3 regions of the Microbispora rosea genome follow, and region 2 is predicted to be linked to each of the others. Evidence: riboswitches for the same ligand, from Rfam matches in the RefSeq annotation. Region 2 holds a riboswitch; each other region holds the start of a gene.
What was found. Region 2 has a riboswitch for cyclic di-AMP ahead of ACIBK1_RS06100 (C40 family peptidase). Riboswitches for the same ligand answer to the same signal wherever they lie in the genome.
Positions count from the first base shown of each region.

Region 1: it holds a riboswitch for cyclic di-AMP, as region 2 does, so the genes downstream of both, ACIBK1_RS17260 (CHAP domain-containing protein) here and ACIBK1_RS06100 (C40 family peptidase) in region 2, are expected to answer to the same signal.
Region 3: it holds a riboswitch for cyclic di-AMP, as region 2 does, so the genes downstream of both, ACIBK1_RS38295 (coiled-coil domain-containing protein) here and ACIBK1_RS06100 (C40 family peptidase) in region 2, are expected to answer to the same signal.

Region 1 covers NZ_JBITJO010000003.1:1,074,473-1,077,734, forward strand. Annotated here, with positions in the region: gene ACIBK1_RS17250 (response regulator transcription factor) at 1-357, shown strand, start outside; gene ACIBK1_RS17255 (sensor histidine kinase) at 354-1,529, shown strand; cyclic di-AMP (ydaO/yuaA leader) riboswitch at 1,728-1,861, shown strand; gene ACIBK1_RS17260 (CHAP domain-containing protein) at 1,876-2,556, shown strand; gene ACIBK1_RS17265 (ArsR/SmtB family transcription factor) at 2,671-3,018, shown strand; gene ACIBK1_RS17270 (MerR family transcriptional regulator) at 3,046-3,262, opposite strand, start outside.
Region 2 covers NZ_JBITJO010000001.1:1,249,153-1,252,414, reverse strand. Annotated here, with positions in the region: gene ACIBK1_RS06110 (isochorismatase family protein) at 1-69, opposite strand, end outside; gene ACIBK1_RS06105 (MarR family winged helix-turn-helix transcriptional regulator) at 128-568, shown strand; cyclic di-AMP (ydaO/yuaA leader) riboswitch at 1,009-1,166, shown strand; gene ACIBK1_RS06100 (C40 family peptidase) at 1,261-1,800, shown strand; gene ACIBK1_RS06095 (MarR family winged helix-turn-helix transcriptional regulator) at 1,878-2,294, opposite strand; gene ACIBK1_RS06090 (alpha/beta fold hydrolase) at 2,357-3,151, shown strand; gene ACIBK1_RS06085 (helix-turn-helix transcriptional regulator) at 3,159-3,262, opposite strand, start outside.
Region 3 covers NZ_JBITJO010000016.1:21,006-24,267, reverse strand. Annotated here, with positions in the region: gene ACIBK1_RS38300 (DUF2750 domain-containing protein) at 1-303, shown strand, start outside; gene ACIBK1_RS38295 (coiled-coil domain-containing protein) at 948-1,859, opposite strand; cyclic di-AMP (ydaO/yuaA leader) riboswitch at 1,894-2,032, opposite strand; gene galT (galactose-1-phosphate uridylyltransferase) at 2,103-3,161, opposite strand; gene ACIBK1_RS38285 (DeoR/GlpR family DNA-binding transcription regulator) at 3,251-3,262, opposite strand, start outside.

The sequences.
Region 1 (3,262 bases), on a different contig from region 2:
GTCAAACCGTTCGCGTTCGCCGAGCTGGTGGCCCGGATCCGGGCCCTGGCCCGGCGCTCGCCCCGGGCGGTGCGGCCCGTGCTGGAGCGGGCCGGGATCCGGCTCGACCCCGCCCGCCGTACGGTGGCGCGCGACGGACGGCAGGTGGCGCTGGGCCGCAAGGAGTTCGACGTGCTGCACGAGCTCCTGCGCGCCGACGGAGGGCTCGTGACCTCGGCCCGGCTGCGCGCGAACGTCTGGGACGAGCACGCCGACGCCGGCACGGGCGTGCTGCGCGTCACGCTCACTTCGCTGCGCCGCAAGCTGGGCGAGCCGCCGGTGATCGAGAACGTGCCGGGCCGGGGGTATCGGCTGTGACCCGTGCCCTGTCCCTGTGGAGCAGGCTCGGCCTGCGGATGCGGCTCACCCTGCTGTACGGCGGGTTGTTCTTCCTGGCGGGGTCGGTGCTGCTGTGGTTCACCCACCTGCTGACGGCGCGGGCGCTCAACCAGCGGTTCGTGGTGGCGGTGGCGTCGAAGGTGACCGGCATCGGCACCCCTGGGGCCGTCATGGGAACGACGCTGCCCGACGGCGACATGCTCGCCCAGCGGGTGCGCACCAACGTCGAGCAGGGGGCGGCCGACGTGCTGAGCGACGTGCTCCGCTCGTCGGTGGTCGTCATGGTCCTGGTCGGGGTCGTCGCGGTGGTGCTGGGCTACCTGGTGGCCGACCGTGCGCTGCGCCCGCTCGACCGGGTGACCGAGACCGCGCAGCGCCTGTCGGAGAGCACGCTGCACGAGCGCATCGCGCTGCGCGGCCCGCAGGACGAGGTCAAGCGGCTCGCCGACACCTTCGACGCGATGCTCGACCGGCTGCACCGGGTGTTCGACGCCCAGCGCCGGTTCATCGCCAACGCCTCCCACGAGCTGCGCACCCCGCTGGCGATCAACCGTACGGTCCTGGAGGTGTCGCTGGAGGAGCCGGCGGCGTCGGAGGACCTGAAGGCGCTGGCCCGCGCGCTGCTCGGCACCAACGCGAGGTACGAACGGCTGATCGAGGGCCTGCTCATGCTGGCGCAGTCGGAGCAGGAGGTGACCGCGCGCAAGCCGATCGACCTGCGGCAGGTCGTCCGTACGGCGATGGAGCAGATCGACCTGCAGCCGCGCCGCGGGAAGGTGGTCGTGCACGAGGACCTGCGCCCGGCGGTGGCGCACGGAGATCCGCTGTTCCTCGAACGCTGCCTGTTCAACCTGCTGGAGAACGCGATCAAGTACAACCTGCGGGACGGGGAGGTCTGGGTCCGGTTGCGGGAGGACGAGGCCGGGGTGAGCGTGACGGTGGAGAACACCGGGCCCCCCGTTCCGCCGTACGAGGTGGACGACCTGTTCGAGCCGTTCCGACGGCTCGGCGGCGACCGCGTCCGCTCCGCCCGCGGGGCGGGGCTGGGCCTGTCCATCGTCCGGGCCATCGCCGTGGCCCACGGCGGCGAGGTGGAGGCGCTGGCCCGGCCGGAGGGCGGCCTGGCGGTGACCGTACGCCTGCCGCGGTGAGCCGGGTCCTCCCTTGATCCCCATGCGCCGCTACCCGGCGACGCCCGGTTTGCCGCCTACTGCACAGTAAAATGTGTGTTGTTCTAACTTGACCGGTCTGACCTGGTCTATTACCTTTTAGGCAGCTCAGGGTGCACTTGCTCATCTCAATGGTCAAGAAGCCCTCCTCAGACCGAAGCGGCCGGCCGATCCCGGTCTGCCGCCCGGCCGCCGAGTCCGCGTCCGCGCGGAGCCGGGGACCCACCTCTCCTGGGGTGAATCGGCATGCGTGCCGTAGGGCGACTTCCAGCCCGAACCCGTCAGCTAACCCGGTAGGCGGCATGGAAGCAAGGGAGTACGCCCCACCATGCACGTCCTCAACACCTGTGTTCGCGCTGCCGTCGCCGGCGGGGCCCTCGCCTCGGCCCTGCTGATCGCGTCGCCGGCTGCGCACGCGGACAACCCGGCGACCGGCAAGGGCTCGGCCGCCGCGCAGTCCATGGCCGAGACCGCCTCCCGGCTGCCCAAGATCAGCTCGATGGACGTGCTGAAACTGGCCAGGAGCCAGGTCGGGATCAGCGAGAACGCCAAGGGCGGCGGCACCAAGTTCCAGCATTGGTACATGTCCACGCCCCGCGCCCGCGAGACCCTCGCCCGCGACGGCGGCGCGCTCACCGACTACCTCAACGCCCCCTGGTGCGACATGTTCGTCTCCTGGGTGGGCCAGCAGCTCGGCATCGGACCGGTGATGGGCTCCGACGCCTACACCGTGGAGCACGCCCAGTGGTTCGCCGACCACGGCCGCTGGGGCCACACGCCCAAGCCGGGCGCGGTGGTGTTCTTCAGCTGGAGCGGCAGCGAGGACATCGACGACATCCAGCACGTCGGGTTCGTCGTCAAGGACAACGGCAACGGAACGATCCAGACTATCGAGGGCAACACGGGCGACGGTGGCGCCGTCGAGGTCCGCACCCGTCCCACCTCGCAGGTGGCGGGCTACGGCTACCCGATGTACCCCGGGGACGTCTCCGCCTCCGCCTCCTCCTGAGGCACGACAGCTCCGAGGCGCGCCGGTGATCCCGGCGCGCTTCGCCGTCTCACCCGGGAGCGCCCGGCACCTGCCGAATTGACCGGTACAAGCGTGAGCTGCGAGCCTGGCGGCATGCACGCGTTCGACGTCCTCGGCGATCCGGTGCGCCGCCGGATCCTGGAACTTCTCGCGGAGGGCGAGCGCCCCGCCGGGGAGATCGGCGCGATCGTGCAGGAGGAGTTCGGGATCTCCCAGCCGGGGGTGTCCCAGCACCTGCGCGTGCTGCGGGAGAGCGGCTTCGCGACGGTCCGGGCCGAGGGCACCAGGCGCCTGTACGCCGTCGACCCCGCGCCGCTCCACGAGGTCGACACCTGGCTCGACCACTTCCGCCGCTTCTGGAACCAGCGCCTGGACGCCCTGGGCACCGAACTCGCGCGTGGAAAGCGGGAGCGCCGCCTCCGGGACGACGCCCGTCCGTGAGCCGTGCGCGCCGCCTCCGGGCCGGCGCTACCGGGGAGCCGCGCCCCGGGAGACCGGCCTGCATCTGGGGGCCACGCGCGCGAGTTTGGTCCAGCCCGTCCAGCCGCGCTGCTCCAGCAGCTCGATCAGCCGGCGCGCCGGCGGCACCGTGTCGAACGCCAGCCTGTCCATCAGCGTGACAAGCGGTGACGCCATCTCGGTGTCGTCGACGTAGTCCTCGCCCCGCTCGTCGGCCATATCCGTA
Region 2 (3,262 bases):
CGCACTGGCCTCGACGATGCCGGCCTGAAGGTCGGCGAACACCACGTGGACGGAGGCGGGGTTCAGCATCGTTCTGACTCCAAATCGTTCAGAGGTTGAATCGTTTAAGGACGGTAGCATTGAAGGCATGAACGATGTCAAGCTGACCTCGACGCTGGCCTTCCGGCTCGGCACGCTGGGGGCCGTTGTGACCGAGCGGTTCTCGGCGCGCCTGGCCGGCCACGGCCTCAAGCCCAAGCACATAGGACTGCTGACGGTGCTGGAGTCCGGAACGGCGACCTCTCAGCTCGACATCGCCAAGCTCATGAACGTGGCGCCCAGCCTGGTGGTGTCGCTCGCCGACCGCCTGGAGGAGCTCGGCGCCATACAGCGCGAACGCGACCCTTCGGACCGGCGCAGGCAGACGCTCGCACTCACCGAAGAGGGCCGGGAGCTGCTGGCCACCTGCACCGCGGCGGCGGCCGAACTCGACAGCGAACTGACCGACGGCCTCGACCCCGAGGAGACCGAGGCACTGCGGAGCGTTCTGCTCACGCTGGCCCGCCGCAACGGCCTGCCCGCCGACTAGCGGGCGGCTAGCGGCGCATCCACGGACCGCGACCGGGTCCGGTCACCGGTCGTTGTGCATATGCCGGGCCGACGCCGTCCGGGCCCTCGCCCCCTTGTCCGCGACGCCACGAGGCCGCGACGGCGGGCACGCGTTTGCACTGCGGTGAGCACCCCGCCTTGCTGTGCAGCTCATACAGGCGCGCCCCCCTGCGACCGGAAGATCCCGGCAAGTGTGACGAGCGCCACATTTTGCATTCAGAGCCGCCCTGACCTGCGGTTTCGCGCTTTTGATCCTTTTTATACGGTCATTACCCTTTTCATGCCCTTTGCGGCGATATGGGCTGCTTGGTAGTTTCCTTGCCCTGCGGTGGGGTCCGCGTGACGCCGCCGTGACGAACCCGGCCCGGCCGGGTTCGACCATCCACTGTCGCCGTCGCCACGTCCTCTCCGCCCCCCTGGGCGACGGTGATGCCGAATCCGTGCAGCAAGGAGGCTCGGAGCCGGGGAACCAATCGACCTTCGACGAAGGTCTGGGGTGAATCGGCGCGCCAGCGCCGTAGGGCAACTTCCCTGCCCGAATCCGTCAGCTAACCCGGTAGGCGCAAGCGGAAGACCAAAGGGAGAGATCCCCTGTCCACCAACTCCACCACTCTGCTCCACATCGCCTGCGTCACGCTCAGTAGCGCGGCGCTCACCGCGTCCGCGGGAGCATTGAGCGCACTCCCCGCAGCCGCCGCGCCGACACCGGCGACGGCCCCGCCCCCGGCCTCGACGATCATCCCGCCCGAGCCCGCCGCCACGGCGACCACCCCGTACAACCGCGAGGCTCCCCTGACGTCCACGGCGGACGACTCCGCCACCACGAAGCTCACCAAGTCGGCCCTTCAGCAGCAGAAGGCCGAGCGCGCCATCGAGGTGGCGAAGAAGCAACTCGGCGATCCGTACATATGGGGCGCCACGGGCCCACGGGCGTTCGACTGCTCCGGGCTGGTCCAGTTCGCCTGGCGCAAGGCCGGCGTCAAGCTCCCGCGTACGACGTGGTCGATGCTCAACGCCGCCAAGAAGAAGGTCTCCCTGCCGCACCTCAAGCCCGGCGACCTCATCTTCACCAGTGGCGGCGGCCACGTGGGCATGTACATCGGGCACAAGAAGGTGATCAGCGCCCCCCACAGCGGCGCGGTGGTCAGCATCGACAAGCTCGACTCCTACTGGAGAGGCAGCTTCCTCACCGCCGTACGCCCCGGCGTCTGACCTGGGAATCCTCCGTGGAGATGCCCCGAAGCGCGCCGTCGGGGCGTCTCCACCGGAGGCCGGCCGCGGGCCGGAGGCTACGCGTCCTCCACGATGAGGCGCTGGAGCAGGGCCAGCAGCGTCGCGCGGTCTACGTCCGTCAAGGCGGTGTAGCACCTGGCGAGCACCTCGTCGGCGACCTTGTGCCCGGCTTCCAGGACCCGCTCGCCGGAAGAGGTGAGATGGTGCTCGATGCGCCGGCCGCGCCCGGGCCTGCGCTCGATCCATCCCTGGGCCACCAGCCGACCGGCGAGGGCCCCGAATGCCTGCTCGGTCTGGAACGTCGCCGCGGCCAGTTCCCGGGCCGACGCCCCGGGAGAACGGCTGATCGCTCGGAGGGCGTCCCACTGGGCGAGCGTCGCGCCGACCGCCGACAGCCCGCCCTCCAGGGCCCGGTGCTGCCGATATTGGACCTGCTTGACCGCTCGCCCGAGTTGTTGCAGATCACTACGCACGAGACGAGTGTAGTACGAAAACTAAGCTAGTTTAAATAAGCTTCTTTAGTTATGCTGCGGCCATGGACACCATCCCGCTCTATGACGATCTGTCCCTCCACGTGTCGGAGGCCGGAACCGGCAGACCGGCCCTGATCCTGCACGGCGGCGGCGGCCCCGCCACGGTCGCCGGGCTCGCCGGGCACCTCTCCCGGACGACACACACCGTCACGCCCGTGCACCCCGGCTGGGACGGCGCCCACCGCCCCCCATGGCTCACCGGCATAGACGACCTCGCCCTGACCTACCTGCACTGTCTGCATCGCCTGGGACTGCGCGACGTCCTCGTCGTCGGCTCCTCCCTCGGCGGCTGGACCGCCGCCGAGATGGCCGTACGCGACACGGCGGGCGTCATCACCGGGCTGGTGCTGATCGACGCCGTCGGCGTGGACGTGCCCGGCGAGCCGATCCGCGACTTCTTCTCCCTGGACGCCCGCGGCGTCGCCGAATACGCCTGGCACGACTCGCAGCGCTTCTACGTCGACCCGGCCGGCGTCCCCGCCGACCAACTCGCGCGCCGGGCAGCCGACATGGCCACCATGCGCACGCTGGCGGGCGACCCCTACATGCACGATCCCAAGCTGCTCCGCCGGCTGCGGCACCTCGACGTGCCCGCTCTCCTGCTGTGGGGGGAAAGCGACCGGATCGTCACGCCCGCCTACGGCGCCGCCTACGCCGACGCCTTCCGGAACGGCCGGCTGGAGGTGATCCCCGAGGCCGGTCACCTCCCGCACATCGAACAGCCGGCGGCCACCTTCGCCGCCATCGACCGTTTTCTGCACGCGGCCGCGACCGGTTCCCCGGCGGCCACGGCATAGCCCACCGTCACCCGGCGGTCCTGCGGGCGGAGGCCGCGAGCCGGTCCGCGAGCGCGGCGACGAGATCGCGTAGCTCGTCCGGTCGCTCGATGACGAACGGCCGGTCAAGCG
Region 3 (3,262 bases), on a different contig from region 2:
TGGTGGGTTCGCGATGATCAGGGCAGCCCGACGCCCCCATCGGACTTCGGTAGGCCGGCATTTCCGTACTGGTCGTCGGAGGCCCGAGCGCAGCGCGCGGTCGCATTGTGGGGTTCGCAGTTCCGTGTCATGTCAATGCCGCTGGACCATTGGCGGAATGCGGCTTTGCCTGACCTCGCCAAGGACGACTTCCGGGTCGGGATCAACTGGAGCGGACAGCGGCTGACTGGTTGGGACTTCACTGTCGATGAGGTGCTGAATCGGCTGGCTCATGCGCTTGGCGAGCCACCGTACGAGCGATAGGGGTCTACGCGGCGACGGAGGTGCAACCCCGGCCGGACTCCCCCAGCCCCCGATAGCTGCCCACATTCGCGACTGCCGCCCCGGGTTCTGTCAACTGGTGCTTCGCGTGTACATGTTCCCGGTGACCTTCCGCGCGCGCTGGTCGTCCTACCTGCACAGCGCCGGTTGACAGGTTCCGGGTGCCGCGAATACTCGGGCAGCGGGGGCGGGGGGACCCTGCACCCTTCCAGCTCAGCCAGCTACGGCCGAAGTCGGAACGGCCGTTCTTCCCCCGAAGCCGGGAGCGCGCCCGCCGGAGGCATCACCACGTGCGGCCTGGCACCAGGTCGGCACTTCCAGCTCAGCCTGACGCCCCTGTGAGCGGACTTGTACTGTCGCCTGGCGGCCCATCGACTCGTCCGCGCCAGCCGTCCGGCGTTCTTTGCGCGCTGTCCGCCGGGAGCGCCAGCGGGAGGCGGCGGCGTGCGCCGTGACGGCGGCGCGTGCGGCCCGGTTAGGGCCGCCTTGATGCCCTCCAGCGAGGATCTGATGCGTGCGGCCATCGGGAGCGCCTGGGCCAAGGGGCCGGCAGACGGCTTAAGTGCCCTCAATGTGCCCTGACCCGTCCTGCCGGGATCGAACATGCAGGTAGACGGCTTGCGGGCCTAGTACATCGAGATGTGCACGTGGTCGTAGTGGTTGGCGGTGATCCCGCCGCGGTCGGACATGGTCCGCCAGCCCGGATGGCCGAGGTTGTAGATGCGCTGCTGCCAGATCACGTACATCACGCCGAGTTTCGGCCCGTTCTTGATGGCCCAGGCGGCCAGGCTGTCGCCGAGGGCCTTCATCTCGGGGGAGGGCATGGCGCCGCCCGAGCTCATCATGAAGTCGCAGGCGCGCCCGAGGGGATGCTCACCGCTGTTCTCCGCCCGGTAGCAGCCCACCGGAAACTGCAGGGTGAAGTGGCTTTCGACCTCGCCGCGCATGAATCTCATCCGGGGCGTGATGTTGTCGGTGCCGCTGGGGAGCTCGGGCGCCCACGACCCGCCCGCGCGCTTTCCCGGCGCGATCGGGATCAGCGCGTCGAGCTTGTCCTTGATCTCGTCGATCAGATCCTCGGCGTCCTCGCGCTGACCGGCGACCTCGGCGGCCTGCGCCTTGAGCTGCGCGGTCAGCGTCTTGGCGGCGTCCGCGGCCCGTTGCCGCTCGTCGCGGACCAGGTCGAAGTGCGCGAGCCTGGCGGCCTGCTCCTCTTTGAGCTGGTAGTTGAGCGCGGCGGTGTTCATGTCGGGCAGCGCCATCGCGCTCTCGGTCTGGTAGCGCAGCCCGGCCATCTGCCGTACGGCGTCGCTGGCGGCCTTGTAGTCGGCCTCGGCCTTGGCCAGCCGGCCGCGGGCCGCCTTCTCCTCCACGCCGGCCTTGGCGAGGGCGACGCGTTTGGCGTTGTAGTCGCCGATCAGCCGGTCGACCTTCTTCCGCAGGTCCGCCAGCTCCTTCTTGAGCTGTTTCTCCGTCGGTTTGGGATCGGCCACACCCGGCGCCGCCGTGCCGAACACGAGGACGGCGGAGGCGAGCACGCCGACAGCCAGGGGGAACGCGCGGGGCAGAGCCCACTCCTCTCCATCTGCCGACCGGGTTAGCTGACGGGTTCGGGCTGGAGAAGCCCGGGCAGGTCACTGCCTTGACCCCAGGTGCGTGATTGGGTCCCCGGCTCCCGGGCGGGGCGCCCGGGATTAGGCGTACCGGTTGTGACGGCCGGTGTCAGGGATACTAGTGGTAAAGAAACGGTGACTGCCACCAAAGCCGCAACCAACCGGAGATCAAGCCGTTATCGCCTCGCGTAGCATCCGGGCGGCCTCCTCCGGCAGCACGTCGTTGACGAACGCGCCCATGGCCGACTCCGATCCGGCCAGGTACTTCAGCTTGTTCGGCGCGCGCCGGATCGTGAAGAGCTGCAGGTGGAGGTAGGCGAGGTCGCGCCGGTAGGAGACGGGGGCCTGGTGCCAGGCCGCGACGTACGGCATGACGACGCCGAACAGCCCGTCCAGCCGGCGCAGCACCTCGATGTAGAGCGGCGCGAACGCGGCCCGCTCCTCGGGCGACAGCGCCGGGATGTCGGGCACCCGGCGGTGCGGGTAGACGTGCACCTCGAACGGGTAGCGCGCGGCGGCCGGGACGAAGGCCGTCCAATGCTCGTTGGCGGCCACCACCCGGGGGCCCCTCCGCTCGGCGGCCAGGACGTCCGCGAACAGGTTGCCGCCCTGGTGGCGGGCGGCGGCGTCCAGCATCTGCCGGGTACGCGGCGTGACGTACGGATAGGCGTAGATCTGCCCGTGGGGGTGCGGCAGCGTGATGCCGATCTCGGCGCCGCGGTTCTCGAAGCAGAAGACCTGCTCCACGCCGGGCAGCGCGGACAGCTCCGCCGTGCGGTCGGCCCACGCCTCGACGACCAGCTCGGCCTGCGCGTCGCTCAGCGAGCTGAACGACGCGTCGTGGTCGGAGGTGAAGCAGACCACCTCGCACCGCCCGATCCCCGGCCGCACCTCGCTCAGCCCGCCCACCTGCTCGTACGCGCCGGTGTTGAAGCTGAACGACGGGAAGCGGTTCTCGAACACCGCCACCTCGTACGGCGAGGGGATCTCCGAGCCGGGATGGCCCGGGCAGAGCGGGCACTCCGCCGCGGACGGCAGGTGCGTGCGCGTCTGGCGATGCCGGGCGACGGCCACCCACTCGTCCATCAGGGGGTCGTAGCGCAGCTCGGAGGCGAGCGGGCGCGGCGGCAGGTCCCTGGTGTCGACGGCGCTGTGGTCGGCGTCGTCGCGCCGGTCGAAATAGATGAGCTCACGGCCGTCGGCGAGATGGGTGATGGTGCGCTTCACAGAGCGGTCTCCAGCTTCACGGTGCGGTGTCCCGGGTCAGAGCGGGCTTACAGGGGTCCGGGGACAGGCGGCCTTCCAGAGGTCCGGCGTCACAGCGCGGT